Regions from separate parts of the Streptomyces sp. NPDC046925 genome, predicted to be linked through region 3. Evidence: riboswitches for the same ligand, from Rfam matches in the RefSeq annotation. Region 3 holds a riboswitch; each other region holds the start of a gene.
The links. Region 3 has a riboswitch for thiamine pyrophosphate ahead of thiC (phosphomethylpyrimidine synthase ThiC). Riboswitches for the same ligand answer to the same signal wherever they lie in the genome.

Region 1 (5,071 bases), on a different contig from region 3:
GCCCATGGTGATCACGACGTCGGAGGCCTGGACGGCTTCCACGGTGAGGACCTTGGGCACCTGGGCGGAGATGTCGATGCCGACCTCGCCGAGGGCCTCGACCACGGCCGGGTTGACCGTGTCGGCCGGGGCGGATCCGGCGGACCGGACCCGGACGCGATTCCCGGCGAGGTGGGTGAGGAAGGCGGCCGCCATCTGTGAGCGCCCGGCGTTGTGGACGCAGACGAACAGCACCGACGGTTGCTGAGGGGTGTCAGGCATGGGTGGGCTCTTCCTGCGGTGCGGCGGCGGTTGGGGCGGTGAAGTAGCGGCGCGCGTACAAGGCCACGTAGACCAGGCCGATCAGGACGGGCACTTCGATGAGCGGGCCGACGACGCCGGCCAGGGCCTGCCCCGAGGAGGCGCCGAAGGTGGCGATGGCCACGGCGATGGCCAGCTCGAAGTTGTTACCCGCGGCGGTGAAGGCGAGCGTGGTGGTACGCGGGTAGTCGAGGCCGACGGCCTTGCCCAGCGCCATGGATCCGGCCCACATGAGAGCGAAGTAGACCAGCAGCGGCAGCGCGATGCGGACCACGTCCAGCGGCTGACTGGTGATGGCGTCGCCCTGGAGGGCGAAGAGGATGACGATGGTGAACAGCAGCCCGTACAGGGCGAACGGGCCGATGCGCGGGAGCAGTTTCGCCTCGTACCAGGCGCGGCCCCTGGTCTTCTCGCCGATGCGGCGGGTCAGGTATCCGGCCGCGAGCGGGATGCCGAGGAAGATCAGGACGCTGCGGGCGATCTCCCAGACGGGTACGTCGAGTCCGGTCTGTTCCAGGCCGAGCCAGCCGGGCAGCACCTGGAGGTAGAACCAGCCGAGCGCGGAGAACGCGATCACCTGGAACACCGAGTTGAGCGCGACGAGGACGGCAGCCGCTTCCCGGTGTCCGCAGGCGAGGTCGTTCCAGATGATGACCATGGCGATGCAGCGGGCCAGGCCGACGATGATCAGGCCGGTGCGGTACTCGGGCAGGTCCGGCAGGAACAGCCAGGCCAGGGCGAACATCAGGGCCGGGCCGATGATCCAGTTCAGCAGCAGCGAAGGCAGCAGCAGACGCCGGTCCCGGGTCACGGTGTCGAGCCGGTCGTAACGGACCTTGGCGAGCACCGGATACATCATCACGAGCAGGCCCAGCGCGATCGGCAGGGACACCCCGCTTACCGTCACGGCGGCCAGCGCGTCTCCCAGCCCCGGGACCAGGCGGCCCAGGCCGAGGCCGGCGGCCATCGCGGCGAGGATCCACACGGCCAGATAGCGGTCCAGGAACGACAGCCGCCCTGCCACGCCCTGTTCAGGTGCGGCAGCGCTCACGAGGCAGTACCGGCCGTCTCGCCGCGGTCGGGCAGCGGCGTGCCGGCGGGGCGGGTCAGGATGCCCGCGAGGCGGTCGGTCATCTCCGGCAGCAGCCAGTAGTAGACCCATGTGCCGCGCCGCTCGCAGTCGATCAGACCGGCCTGCCGCAGCAGCTTGAGGTGATGCGAGATGGTCGGCTGCGACAGGTCGAAGGCCGGGGTCAGGTCGCACACGCAGACCTCTCCGCCCGCCTGCGAAGCGATCATCGACAGCAGCCGCAGGCGCACCGGATCGCCGAGCGCCTTGAAGACTTTCGCCAGGTCGGCCGCCTGTTCCTCGTCCAGCGGGGTGGTCAGCAGCCCCGGGCAGCACGCGTCGGCCCCACTGGTCTGCCCCAACACCACAAGCTCTTGATTCGACATTCTTCTATGTTGACACCCTTCGATCCAGGGCGCAATGTTGCATCGACAGACATCGATACAAGCGAATGGGAGTGCCGCCATGTCCCGTGCTCAGCTCGCCCTGCGCGTCAGCGACCTCGAAGCGTCGATCACCTTCTACGCGAAGCTGTTCGGCACCGAACCGGCCAAGCGGCGTGAGGGATACGCCAACTTCGCCCTCACCGAGCCCCCGCTCAAGCTCGTCCTCATCGAGGGCGAGCCGGGGCAGGACACCCGCCTTGACCACCTCGGCGTCGAGGTCGAGTCCACCGCCCAGGTCACCGCGGCCACCGACCGCCTCAAGGACGCGGGACTGGCGACCTTCGAGGAGAACGACACCTCCTGCTGCTACGCCCTCCAGGACAAGGTCTGGGTCCACGGCCCCGGCCAGGAGCCCTGGGAGGTCTACGTGGTCAAGGCCGACGCCGACACCCTCGGCAAGAGCGCCCGGGCCGGCGCGAGCGGTGACACATGCTGCGCCAGCGAGCTCTCCGGGCAAGTTCCGGCCGCGACCAACTGCGCCTGCGGCGGCTAGCCCAGCGCACCGACTCTGCGGTGTCTCGCGGGGCACCGCGCAGCCATTCACCCCGACCATCCGTCAACAGCCCTGCGTCGAAACGGACTTCGTCCGGCAGGACCTCGAACTCGCCCCTCGCGGCTCGCACGCGCCACGCGTTCACGATCATGCACTACGCATGTGGCCAGTGACCGTCTGCGCACACGGCAGCGCGTGGAAAGGCGGCGCGCACTGTCGCAGCCGCGGAGGGCTGGGCGCCCGGCGGAGATCGCGCGCCTGAACGCGGAGTCCGGGCCCGGGCGCGTCGGGACGTGAGGACCCGAGTGCGCCCCAAGTGCGCACTCCCGTCCCCCAGGGATGTACATTGCGTGGTGACCACCGCGGGAGCTCGGGAGTAGCCGGGCTGAGAGGGCGGACGGGACTTGCTCCCCTTGCCGCCGACCGCATGAACCTGGACCGGGTAATGCCGGCGTAGGAAGGGTGCTGACGATGGACGCTGCCTCCATACCTGCCCATAACGGCCCTGCTGTTTCCCGTGCTGCCGTGGCGGACGTGATCGCGTCTGTGCGGAGCTCCGCGCCCCTTGTGCACTGCCTGACCAACGTCGTGGTGTCGCAGTTCACCGCGAACGTGCTGCTCGCGGCGGGGGCCGCCCCCGCGATGGTGCACAGCGCGCAGGAGGCCGGAGCACTGGCCCGGGTGGCCGGGGGCGTCCTGGTCAACCTGGGTACGGTCACGTCCGTGACGGCCGAGGCGATGCGCGTCGCGGTCAAGGAAGCGGCCGGGGCCGGACGCCCGTGGGTGCTCGACCCGGTGGCGGTCGGTCCGCTGCCCTGCCGCACCGACCTCGCGCGCGAACTCCTGGAGAGCGCACCTCCGGCGGTCATTCGCGGCAATGCTTCCGAGATCCTGGCGCTGGACAGCGGCGGCACGGGCGGGCGCGGCGTGGACAGTACGGATGCCCCCGAGGCGGCGCTGGACGCGGCCATCGCGCTGGGCCGGCGCTACGGCTGCGCGGTCGCCGTGAGCGGCCCGGAGGACGTCCTGACCGACGGGACGCGCGTGGTGCGTGTGGCCAACGGGCACCCGCTGCTGCAACGGGTGACAGGAACCGGCTGCTCACTGGGCGCCCTGGTGGCTGCCTGCACGGCCGTCACCGGCGACGCGCTGCTGGCCGCCACTGCCGCGTCGGGTCTGCTCGCCGTGGCCGCGGAGATCGCCGCCACTGGCTCGGCGGGACCCGGCACGTTCGCGGTCGCGCTGATCGATGCGCTGTACGAGCTCAGCCCGGACCGGCTCGCCCGGGATCTCAACCTGCGCTGAGCGCAGGGGTGTTGAGCGGTTCTACGGTGAGCGGCCGGCCCGGACGCCACCTGCTGAACAGCCTCCGCCCGTCCTGGGGTCCGCCCCCCCCACCCGCCGTCTGATAGTTCCTGCGGACACACACCCGTATCCCTGCGGACAGCTCACGGTTCCTGCGCGTCAGGGCCCTGCCTTTCCCTGCACCTCCCGATGCGTTTCCCGCGCCCTTCCCCGGCCGGGTAACCCCAAGGAGCAACCCATGCGACCACCGCTTGACCTGTCCCTGTATCTCGTCACCGACACCCGGCTCTGCGGCGAGCGCGGTGTCGCGGCCACCGTGGCCGCCGCCGTCAAGGGCGGTGTGACCGCTGTCCAGTTGCGCGATCCGGACGCGGACGCCCGCACGCTGTGCGCGCTCGGGCGGACGATCCAGGCCGAACTCGCGGGCACCGGTGTCCCCTTGATCGTCAATGATCGTCTGGATGTGGCGGTCCGGTTGGGCGCGGACGGCGTCCACCTGGGGCAGCGGGACCTCTCCCCCATGAGCGCCCGGCGCCGGCTCGGACCCCGTGCCTACATCGGCCTGTCCGTCAGCCGTCCCGAACAGCTGGCGCACGTACCGGATGCCGTCGACCACCTCGGTGTCGGTCCGGTGTTCGAGCAGTCCACCAAGCCGGACGCGGACGCCCCGCTCGGTCTGGGCGGCCTGGCCGAGATCGTCCGGGCCAGCGCGCTGCCGTGCGTGGCCATCGGCGGGATCGGCGTGTCCCGGGCCGCCGCGGTCCGGGCAAGCGGTGCGGCCGGGATCGCTGTCGTCAGCGCGGTCTGCGGACAGCCCGACCCCGAGGCCGCAGCCCGTTCCCTCGTCCGCATCCCACGACAGGAGATCCCCGCGTGACCAGCCCGCCCATCGCCCTCACCATCGCCGCCAGCGACCCCTCCGGCGGCGCCGGCATCCAGGCCGACCTGAAGGCGTTCTCCGCCAACGGGGCCTACGGAACAGCAGTTCTGACCGCCCTGACCGCGCAGAACACCCGGGGCGTCACCGGAATCCATGCCGTGCCTCCGGCGTTCGTCACCGAGCAGCTCGACACGCTGTTCGCCGATGTCCGGGTGGACGCCGTCAAGATCGGCATGCTGGCCGACGCCGCGATCGCCGCAGCCGTCGCGGATGCCCTGGAGCGCCACCGTCCCCCGTACGTCGTCCTGGACCCCGTCATGGTCTCGACCAGCGGTCACCGCCTCCTGGAGGCCGATGCGGTGAGCGTGCTGCGCGAGCGTCTCGTGCCTCTCGCCGACCTCATCACCCCCAACCTCCCCGAGGCCGGCGACCTCCTCGGCACCGCCGCCGCCAAGAACCGCGCCGACGCCGTCGAGCAGGCCCGCGCACTCCTCCGCGCCGGCGCCCGGCGTGTCCTGCTCAAGGGCGGCCACCACACGCACGACGCACAATCCGTCGACATCCTCGCCGACGCGATT
Region 2 (5,071 bases), on a different contig from region 3:
GCCCGTCGAGCCCCTGCTCGACCAGCCACTCGGGGACGGGCGGCCGGGCCCGCTCACCACGAACCCGCTCGGCCTCCCGCCGCTCGGCGACCCCGATCGCCTCGTCCAGCCGCTGAACCCACATGGCATGCCAGGTCCGCAGGGTGCGAAGACGCGGCAGGTCAGGCGGGAGGTCGCTCACATGTTCGAGTCTAAGGGGCTGGCCTGCGAGGCTTCGAAGAAGGTGAGGGGGTGGCTGCGTGCCCCGCGGTCAATCGACAGGCGCCGGCTGCACGGTGAGGGACCGGATCGCGATCCGCAGCCCGATCGCGGTGCCGCTGGTGGCCGCGATCAGCAGCGCAGCCACCAGCCAGAAACTGAGCGTCTGCCCCGTCGACAGCATCACGGCCGCACCGATGACGCCCCCGATCGGTAGTCCCACAAGGGGGTGCCAGTCCTCCTTGCGAACCGCGTACATAAAACCGGGGGCGAGCGCGAAGCCGCCGATGAACGTTGCGGCCATGCGCCTGCCGGCGTCCGGAACGGCCGGGCACCCGCGGCTGTTCGGGCAGGGCGGGCCATCCATCAGCCCGGCTATCCCCCAGGCCAGGCTGACCACGGCGGCGACGAAGGCAGTCAGCGCGACGAGACCCGTCCACTTCAGGAGCATCCGCAGATCTTAAGCGGGCATGTCATCTATTTCGATAGAAATTCCAAGGGGGGCGATCGCTGGGCCGGGCGTCGAGAACGCACGACGACCTCACCCGCAGGCGGTGACCCGGTCAGGGTCCGGATGTCTGCGACACTGGATGGACCATGCCTGTACCCGGAGAACTTACCTTTGTCGCGCCCCGTGGAGCCAAGAAGCCGCCGCGGCATCTCGCCGACCTCACGCCCGCCGAGCGCAAGGAAGCCGTCGCCGCCGTCGGCGAGAAACCGTTTCGCGCCAAGCAGCTCTCGCAGCACTACTTCGCGCGGTACGCGCACGACCCGGAGCAGTGGACCGACATCCCCGCCGGGTCGCGCGGGAAGCTGCAGGAGGCGCTGCTTCCCGAGCTGATGTCCGTGGTGCGGCACATCAGCTGTGACGACGACACCACGCGCAAGACGCTGTGGCGGTTGTTCGACGGGACGCTCGTCGAGTCCGTGCTCATGCGCTATCCCGACCGCGTGACGATGTGCATCTCGTCGCAGGCCGGGTGCGGGATGAACTGCCCGTTCTGTGCGACGGGGCAGGCCGGTCTCGACCGGAATCTGTCGACCGCCGAGATCGTGCACCAGATTGTTGATGGGATGCGCGCGCTCCGGGACGGGGAGATTCCCGGTGGGCCCGCCCGGCTCTCCAACATCGTCTTCATGGGGATGGGCGAGCCGCTCGCCAACTACAACCGGGTCACCGGAGCCATCCGCAGGCTGACCGACCCCGAGCCGGACGGCGTGGGGCTCTCCCAGCGCGGCATCACCGTCTCGACCGTCGGGCTCGTGCCCGCCATCCACCGGTTCGCCGACGAGGGCTTCAAGTGCCGGCTCGCCATCTCGCTGCACGCGCCGGACGACGAGCTCCGCGACACCCTCGTACCCGTCAACACGCGGTGGAACGTGCGTGAGGTCCTCGACGCGGGCTGGGCGTACGCGGCCAAGTCCGGGCGCCGCCTCTCCATCGAGTACGCGCTGATCCGGGACATCAACGACCACGCCTGGCGCGGTGACCGGCTCGGGCGGCTGCTCAGGAACAAGCCCGTGCACGTGAACCTGATCCCGCTGAACCCGACGCCGGGCTCGAAGTGGACGGCATCGCGGCCGGAGGACGAAAAGGCCTTCGTGGACGCCATCGCCGCTCACGGGGTGCCCGTCACGGTTCGTGACACCCGAGGTCAGGAGATCGACGGGGCATGCGGTCAGCTTGCCGCGTCGGAGCGTTAGTCTGGCTTGAACACAACTGCACAGCCGGAACACATCTTCATATTCCGACAGGGGAGCGCCACAGCGCTGAGAGTGCGGCACCAAGGACAGGTTGGCCGCAGACCCTCTGAACCTTGCCCGGGTCATTCCGGGTAGGAAGTTCGGACACCACTCAAGCTGTTGCGCCCTGCCCGCGAACCGGTCCGATCCGGCCTGGTCCGCGGGCAGGGCCGCGTCTCTTCCTGGTCACTCCAGGAGGATTGAACTCAGTTGAACTCAGTGAGCAGCATCAAGAAGAGCACTGCCATCGCGGTCGCGGTCGGCCTCGGAGCCGTCGCGCTCACCGCCTGCGGCGGCTCGTCGGGCAGTGGCGGCGAGACGGACTCCAAGAGCGTCACGCTCGTCAGCCATGACTCCTTCAACGTCTCCAAGGACGTACTGAAGGCGTTCGAGAAGAGCTCCGGGTACAAGGTCAACGTCCTCAAGGACGGCGACGCCGGAGCCGCCGTGAACAAGGCGATCCTGTCGAAGGACAACCCCCAGGGCGACGTCTTCTTCGGCGTCGACAACACCCTGCTCTCGCGCGCGCTCGACAACGGCCTCTTCCAGTCGTACGAGGCCAAGGGCTCGGACCAGATCCTTTCGCAGTTCCGCGTCGATCAGGGCAAGCATCGCGTCACGCCCGTCGACAGCGGCGACATTTGCGTCAACTACGACAAGAAGTACTTCGCCGACAAGAAGCTCGCGCCGCCGAAGACCTTCGCCGACCTGGCCAAGCCCGCCTACAAGAACCTGCTCGTGACCGAGAACGCCGCGACCTCCTCGCCCGGCCTCGGCTTCCTCCTCGGCACCGCCGCCCAGTACGGCGACGACGGCTGGCAGGGCTACTGGAAGAAGCTCAAGGCCAACGGCGTCAAGGTCGTCGACGGCTGGGAGCAGGCCTACAACGAAGAGTTCTCCGGATCCGCCGGTGGCAAGAAGGCCAAGGGCGACCGCCCGCTCGTCGTCTCCTACGCCTCGTCCCCGCCCGTCGAGGTGCTCTACGCCAAGCCGCAGCCCAAGGAGGCGCCGACCGGCGTCGCGACCGGCACCTGCTTCCGGCAGGTCGAGTACGCGGGTCTGCTCAGCAACGCCAAGAACGAGAAGGGCGGCAAGGCGCTGCTCGACTTCCTGATCGGCGCCGAGTTCCAGCAGGACATGCCGCTGAACATGTTCGTGAACCCGGTACGGAAGAACACCGAGCTGCCCGAGCTGTTCACCGAGCACGGGGTGAAGGTCGACGATCCGCAGACCATGGCTCCGAAGAAGATCGCCGACAATCGCGAGCAGTGGGTCAAGTCGTGGACCTCGCTCGTACTGAAGTAAGCAGACCCCGTAAGGGGCTCTCGCGCGGGAGCGCGGCGCGGCTCGGTCTCATGGCCGTGCCCGTCGCGTTCTTCGCGCTCTTCTTCGCCTACCCGGTCGCCGCGATCGTCGCGCGCGGCCTGAAGGTGGGCGGCCAGTGGCAGTTCGGGCGGATCGCGGACGTCGTGGCGCAGTCCGACGTCCGGCACGTGCTGTGGTTCACCACCTGGCAGGCGCTCGCGTCGACCGCGCTCACGCTGCTCATCGCGCTCCCCGGCGCGTACGTCTTCGCGCGCTTCGAGTTCAGGGGCAAGCAGGTGCTGCGGGCGGTCGTCACGGTGCCGTTCGTGCTGCCGACGGTCGTCGTCGGCACCGCGTTCCTCGCGCTGCTCGGCCGTGGCGGGCTGCTCGACGAGATGTGGGGCGTGCGGCTCGACACCACGGTGTGGGCGATCCTGCTCGCGCACGTCTTCTTCAACTACGCCGTCGTCGTACGGACGGTCGGCGGGCTCTGGGCTCAGCTCGACCCGCGCCAGGAGGAGGCCGCCCGGATGCTCGGCGCCTCGCGGTGGACGGCCTGGCGGACGGTGACGCTGCCCGCGCTCGGCCCCGCCGTCGCCGCGGCGTCCCTCATGGTCTTCCTGTTCACGTTCACCTCCTTCGGCGTCGTACAGATCCTCGGCGGACCCGCGTACTCGACCCTCGAAGTCGAGATCTACCGGCAGACCGCCCAGCTCCTCGACCTGTCGACGGCCGCCGTCCTGACGATCGTGCAGTTCGCGGCGGTCGGCCTGATCCTCGCCGTGCACGCGTGGACCGTGCGCAGACGGGAGACCGCGCTGAAGCTCGTCGACGCCGCCACGGTCGCGCGGCGACCGAGGGGCGCGGGGCAGTGGACGCTCCTCGGCGGGGTCATGGCCACGATCGCCGTACTGATACTGCTGCCGCTCGGAGTGCTGATCGAGCGATCGCTGAGCGGCCCGGGCGGGTACGGCTTCACCTACTACAGGGAGCTGACGTCGGCGGAGGGCGGAGCCTTCCTCGTCCCGCCGATCGAAGCGGTCTGGAACTCGCTCCAGTACGCGCTCGCCGCCACCGCCATCGCCCTGGTGATCGGCGGGCTCGCGGCGGCGGCGCTCACCCGGAAGGCCGGTCGCCTGGTGCGCGGTTTCGACGCGCTCCTGATGCTGCCGCTCGGCGTCTCCGCGGTGACGGTCGGCTTCGGCTTCCTGATCACGCTGGACAAGCCGCCGCTCGACCTGCGCTCCACCTGGATTCTGGTGCCGCTCGCGCAGGCCTTGGTGGGCGTGCCCTTCGTCGTACGCACCATGCTGCCCGTCCTGCGCGCGGTGGACGGACGCCTGCGCGAGGCGGCGGCCGTGCTCGGGGCGTCGCCGCTGCGGGCGTGGCGGGAGGTCGACCTGCCGATGGTGCGGCGGGCGCTGCTCATCGCCGCCGGGTTCGCCTTCGCCGTGTCGCTCGGTGAGTTCGGCGCGACCGTGTTCATCGCGCGGCCGGACAACCCGACGCTTCCCGTCGCCGTGGCACGGCTCCTCGGGCGGGCGGGCGAGCTCAACTACGGCCAGGCGATGGCCCTTTCGACGATCTTGATGGTGGTGTGCGCGGTGTCCCTGCTGCTGCTCGAACGGCTCCGTACCGACCGCACGACCGGGGAGTTCTGATGGGCGCGGACACGGGTGCGGGGCTGCTGACGCTGGCAGACGCGACCGTGCGGTTCGGGGCGCGGGCCGTCCTGGACGGGGTCGGCCTCGAGGTCGCGCGGCACGAGATCGTGTGCGTGCTCGGGCCCAGCGGCAGCGGCAAGTCGACCCTGCTGCGCGCGGTC
Region 3 (5,071 bases):
CGGTCCAGGCAGAGGTCATGATGAGCTTCCTCGTCTCAGAGGAGTTGTCGTTTCGCATCCCGGTGGAGCTGCGTTACGAGGCCGGCGATCCGTACGCCGTCCGGTTCACCTTCCACCTCCCCGGCGACGCACCCGTGACCTGGGCCTTCGGCCGTGAGCTGCTGGTCGACGGGATGGGCGAGGCGTGCGGTGAGGGGGATGTGCACATCGCGCCCACCGATCCCGAACTGCTCGACGAGGTGCACATCAGGCTTCAGGTCGGTGCGGACCAGGCGCTGTTCCGGGTGGGGATCCCGCCGCTGCTCGCCTTCCTGGACCGTACGGACAAGTTGGTGCCGCTCGGGCAGGAGCGGGCGCTCGCGGACTTCGAGACGCATCTGGACGAAGCGCTGGACCGGATCCTCGCCGAGGAGCAGAGCGCGGGTTGACGCCGGGAGCCGGGTGAAGCCGTACGGCAGATTGGGGCATTTTGTGGCATCGGGGGCTCAGGCCTTGCGACGCCGGCCCTTTCCGCCACGGGTCTGCTTGGGAGCAGGGGCGGCGCCGTTTCCCGTCCGGCCCGCGCCGCTTCCCGGCCGACCCGCACCGCTTCCCGGTCGACCCGCACCGCTTCCCGGTCGACCCGCACCGCTTCCTGCCCGGATCGCGCCGCCTTCCGACCGACCCGCGCCGCTTCCCGTCCGGTCCGCGGAGACCACCAGGGCCGCGAGCGCGGTCGTGACCGGCACCGAAGCGACCAGGCCGATCGAACCGACCAGCGTGCGCACGATCTCCTCGGCCACCAGCTCGCTGTTGGCCACCGTGCCCACGCTGCTCTGCGCGATCGAGAAGAGCAGCAGGAGGGGCAGCGCCGCGCCCGCGTAGGCCAGGACGAGGGTGTTGACGACCGAGGCGATGTGATCGCGGCCGATGCGGATGGCCGCGCCGTACAGCCGGCGCCAGCCCATCGTGGGGTTGGCCTGGTGCAGTTCCCAGACGGCGGACGTCTGGGTCACCGTCACGTCGTCGAGCACGCCGAGCGAGCCGATGATGACCCCCGCGAGCAGCAGACCGCTCATGTCGATGGACGGGTACAGGCCGTGGATCAGGCCGGTGTTGTCGTCCGTGTTGCCGCTCAGGGACGCCCAGCCGATGAAGAGCGAGCCGAGCAGCCCGATGAGGAGCAGGGAGATCAGGGTGCCGAGTACGGCGACCGACGTACGGGCCGTGAGGCCGTGGCACAGATAGAGCGCGATCAGCATGATGGCGCTGGCCCCGATCACCGCCACGACCAGCGGGTTCGAGCCCTGGAGGATCGCGGGCAGGATGAAGAACGTGAGGACCAGGAAGCTCAAAGCCAGGGCGACCAGGGCCATGACGCCGCGCATCCGTCCCACCACGACGACGGCGAGCGCGAAGATCCCGGCGAGCAGCGCCATGGGGAACTTCCGGTTCACGTCGGTGACCGAGTACTGCAGTTCCTCGGGAGCCGTGGGTTCGTAGGCGACCACCACCTCCTGTCCCTGGCGCAACTGCCGCGGTGAGTCGGGCTGGACGATCTCGGTGAACGTGCGGCCCGTGTCCTTGCCGCTCGTCACCTCGATCGTCGCCTTCTTGCAGACGCCCTTCGAGCGGGATTCCGCGGACTGCCCCTCCGCGGTGGAGGTGTCGCCGTTGGGCGGCGTCTGGGAGGCGTTGACGTCCTTGCAGGGGAGCTCCTGCACCTTCGTCACGTCGGCCGACTGGGTCTGGCGGTCGAAGCCGACTCCGGTGCGCTCATGGTCCGGTGCGCCACCCGGCCAGAACACCGCGAGCCCCACGACGACCGCCGTGGCGAAAGGAATCAGCACGGCCGCGATGACCTTGCGCAGATGCTTGGAGACGGGCGCCGCCGGACCGTGGCTGTGGGAGTGCCCATGCGGGTCCGGAGGCGTGTTCGGGACGGGCGGCTGGGACGGCGGCTCTGTGGTGGTCACTGCCCGATCATCGCAAGAACGGAGAGGGCCCTCTGTTCAGCGCGCCCGATATGACGCTAGCGTGGAGCCACCTTTGCAAACGCGGGAGCTCGGAGCACCGGGCTGAGAGGGCGCTGAACTCCGTACGAAGCGGCACGAAAAGTGCACGATCCGTACGGAATCCGCTGCGTCGACCGCCGAACCTGTTACCGGGTAATGCCGGCGTAGGGAGTAGGTCTCATGACCACATCGGACGCACGCACGCCTGCCTCGACGCAGAACCAGAGCATCGAGGTCGGGAAGTCCATCGGATGGCACAAGGCGTATGTCGAGGGCTCGCGCCCCGATCTGCGGGTGCCGGTCCGGCAGGTGCACCTCACCAACGGCAAGGCCGTGACCCTGTACGACACTTCGGGTCCGTACACCGACGAGTCCATCGACACCGACGTCCGCAGGGGCCTGGCACCCCTCCGCGAAAACTGGATCATCGCCCGCGGCGACACCGAGGAGTACACGGGCCGTCCGCCCCGCCCCGAGGACGACGGCATCAAGCACACCTCGCCGCGCGGCGGCCTGAAGAACCTCGACGCGGTCTTCCCCGGCCGCCCGCGCCAGCCGCGCAGGGGCCGCGGAGGCCAGGCGGTGACGCAGCTCGCGTACGCCCGCCGCGGCGAGATCACACCCGAGATGGAGTTCATCGGGATCCGCGAGAACCTCGATCCCGAGGTCGTGCGCGCGGAGGTCGCCGCGGGCCGCGCGGTCATCCCCGCCAACGTCAACCACCCGGAGATCGAGCCGATGATCATCGGCAAGAAGTTCCTGGTGAAGGTGAACGCCAACATCGGGAACTCCGCGGTGACCTCCTCCATCGAGGAGGAGGTGGACAAGATGACCTGGGCGACCAAGTGGGGCGCCGACACGGTCATGGACCTCTCCACCGGGCGCAACATCCACACCACCCGCGAGTGGGTCCTGCGCAACTCCCCCGTCCCCATCGGCACCGTGCCGCTCTACCAGGCCCTGGAGAAGGTCGACGGCCAGGCCGAGGCGCTGACCTGGGAGATCTACAAGGACACGGTCATCGAGCAGGCCGAGCAGGGCGTGGACTACATGACGGTGCACGCGGGCGTGCGCCTTCCGTACGTCCCGCTCACCGCCAACCGCAAGACGGGCATCGTCTCGCGCGGCGGCTCGATCATGGCCGCATGGTGCCTCGCGCACCACAAGGAGAGCTTCCTCTACGAGAACTTCGAGGAGCTCTGCGAGATCCTCGCGTCGTACGACGTGACGTACTCGCTCGGCGACGGCCTGCGCCCCGGTTCGATCGCGGACGCCAACGACGAGGCGCAGTTCGCCGAGTTGCGCACTCTCGGGGAACTCAACACGATCGCCAAGCGTCACAATGTACAGACGATGATCGAGGGCCCGGGCCACGTCCCGATGCACAAGATCAAGGAGAACATCGACCTTCAGCAGGAGATCTGCGAGGAGGCGCCGTTCTACACGCTCGGCCCGCTGACCACCGACATCGCGCCCGCGTACGACCACATCACCTCCGGCATCGGCGCCGCGATGATCGGCTGGTGGGGCACGGCCATGCTCTGCTACGTCACGCCCAAGGAGCACCTGGGCCTGCCCAACCGCGACGACGTGAAGACCGGCGTCATCACGTACAAGATCGCTGCCCACGCGGCGGATCTCGCCAAGGGGCATCCGGGCGCGCAGGACTGGGACGACGCGCTCTCGGACGCGCGCTTCGAATTCCGCTGGGAGGACCAGTTCAACCTGGCCCTCGACCCGGTCACGGCACGGGAGTTCCATGACGAGACGCTGCCGGCGGAGCCCGCGAAGACGGCGCACTTCTGCTCGATGTGCGGGCCGAAGTTCTGCAGCATGAAGATCTCGCACGACATCCGGCGTGAGCACGGCGGCACGCAGGAGGAGATCGCGGCGGGCATGGACCAGAAGTCCAAGGAGTTCGCGGCAGCCGGAAACCGCGTGTACCTGCCGATCGCCGACTGAGCGGCGTACGGCACCGCGTTATGGCAATGCGTTACGGCACGGCGCTTCGGGCGGACGGTCATCGCCGCCCGCCCGAAGCCGCGTCGCGTACCACTTCGGTACTACTCCGGCTTGTGTTCGGGACCGCCGAAGTCCGGGCTCGAGAAGTCCGGGCTCGAGTAGCTCGGGCGCGCTCCCGTCGTCTGCCCGCCGCCCGGGCTGCTGAACCCCGGCCTGTGATAGCCGAGGTGAGGCATCCGGCTGTGCGGATCCCCGGCCGGTGTGCGGGCCGCGTGAGCCGCTCCCGGATCCGCGAGCGCCTCCCGCAGGAACGGCAGGACGCCGCGCTCCAGGAGTGCCTTGCCCCAGGCTTCCCTGGCGCGGACCACCTCCTCGTTCTGATCGCCGTACGAACCGGCCTGGAGCGAGGTGGAGCCATTGCGCAGCGCGGTCAGGAGCAGACCGACCGCGGCGACCAGGATGCCGCCCGCGGTGAGCGCGCCGAACAGCCATCCCGCGGTGAGCAGGGTGTCCGCGAAGGCGGGCTCGGGGGTGAGCATCTTCAGGATGTAGCCGACGAGCAGGAAGATCGCGGCGGCCGCCCCGGCGAGAAGGGGCGCGAGCACCGCGACGACGGCGACGGCTCCGGCCCCCGAAGCCTGAACGGTGACCTCCCCCATCGTCGTGGCGATGCCGAGCCCGCCGGAACCGGCTTCCGCCGTGCCCTCGGTGCTCCGCTCACGGATCGGTGATGCGGCAGATCCGCCTTCGCGCAGTTCTTCGCGGACCTTCACGTAGTGCGTGTACTCGGTCGTTGCGGCGGCAGTGATCAGCGCAGTGGCGTTCAGCGCCATGGTGCGCAGCTGCTCCGGATTGAGCCGCTCGCCCAGTGCGGCTAGATCAGGACGGTTCGGTGCGGTGCGCAGCGCCTCATCGAGGATCCGCTCGTACTCGGGGCGGTCCTCATTGAGCAGTTGTGGAGCGCTGTTCATGTGCATCCCCCGATGCTCCGTAGGGCTTGGGAGCTCGCATGGCTGCGAGCCGTCGGGCAGAAACGGAGGGGAGCCTGCTACGGATAAGCCGATGGTAGAGCCGTGACGGCACGCGGTGACAGGGGGTTTCCAGAATTGGGCCCC

Region 1: it holds a riboswitch for thiamine pyrophosphate, as region 3 does, so the genes downstream of both, thiM (hydroxyethylthiazole kinase) here and thiC (phosphomethylpyrimidine synthase ThiC) in region 3, are expected to answer to the same signal.
Region 2: it holds a riboswitch for thiamine pyrophosphate, as region 3 does, so the genes downstream of both, ABZ906_RS36060 (thiamine ABC transporter substrate-binding protein) here and thiC (phosphomethylpyrimidine synthase ThiC) in region 3, are expected to answer to the same signal.

What each region holds. Positions count from the first base shown of each region.
Region 1 covers NZ_JBEYWZ010000004.1:590,740-595,810, reverse strand. The annotation lists gene ABZ906_RS21210 (arsenate reductase ArsC) at 1-261, opposite strand, end outside; gene arsB (ACR3 family arsenite efflux transporter) at 254-1,351, opposite strand; gene ABZ906_RS21200 (metalloregulator ArsR/SmtB family transcription factor) at 1,348-1,755, opposite strand; gene ABZ906_RS21195 (ArsI/CadI family heavy metal resistance metalloenzyme) at 1,835-2,308, shown strand; TPP riboswitch at 2,661-2,786, shown strand; gene thiM (hydroxyethylthiazole kinase) at 2,780-3,613, shown strand; gene thiE (thiamine phosphate synthase) at 3,852-4,490, shown strand; gene thiD (bifunctional hydroxymethylpyrimidine kinase/phosphomethylpyrimidine kinase) at 4,487-5,071, shown strand, end outside.
Region 2 covers NZ_JBEYWZ010000012.1:180,527-185,597, forward strand. The annotation lists gene ABZ906_RS36045 (DUF6233 domain-containing protein) at 1-181, opposite strand, end outside; gene ABZ906_RS36050 (hypothetical protein) at 251-649, opposite strand; gene rlmN (23S rRNA (adenine(2503)-C(2))-methyltransferase RlmN) at 796-1,902, shown strand; TPP riboswitch at 1,942-2,058, shown strand; gene ABZ906_RS36060 (thiamine ABC transporter substrate-binding protein) at 2,161-3,246, shown strand; gene ABZ906_RS36065 (iron ABC transporter permease) at 3,222-4,907, shown strand; gene ABZ906_RS36070 (ABC transporter ATP-binding protein) at 4,907-5,071, shown strand, end outside.
Region 3 covers NZ_JBEYWZ010000005.1:455,656-460,726, forward strand. The annotation lists gene ABZ906_RS23565 (SsgA family sporulation/cell division regulator) at 1-428, shown strand, start outside; gene ABZ906_RS23570 (YibE/F family protein) at 486-1,955, opposite strand; TPP riboswitch at 2,027-2,182, shown strand; gene thiC (phosphomethylpyrimidine synthase ThiC) at 2,175-3,956, shown strand; gene ABZ906_RS23580 (hypothetical protein) at 4,058-4,933, opposite strand.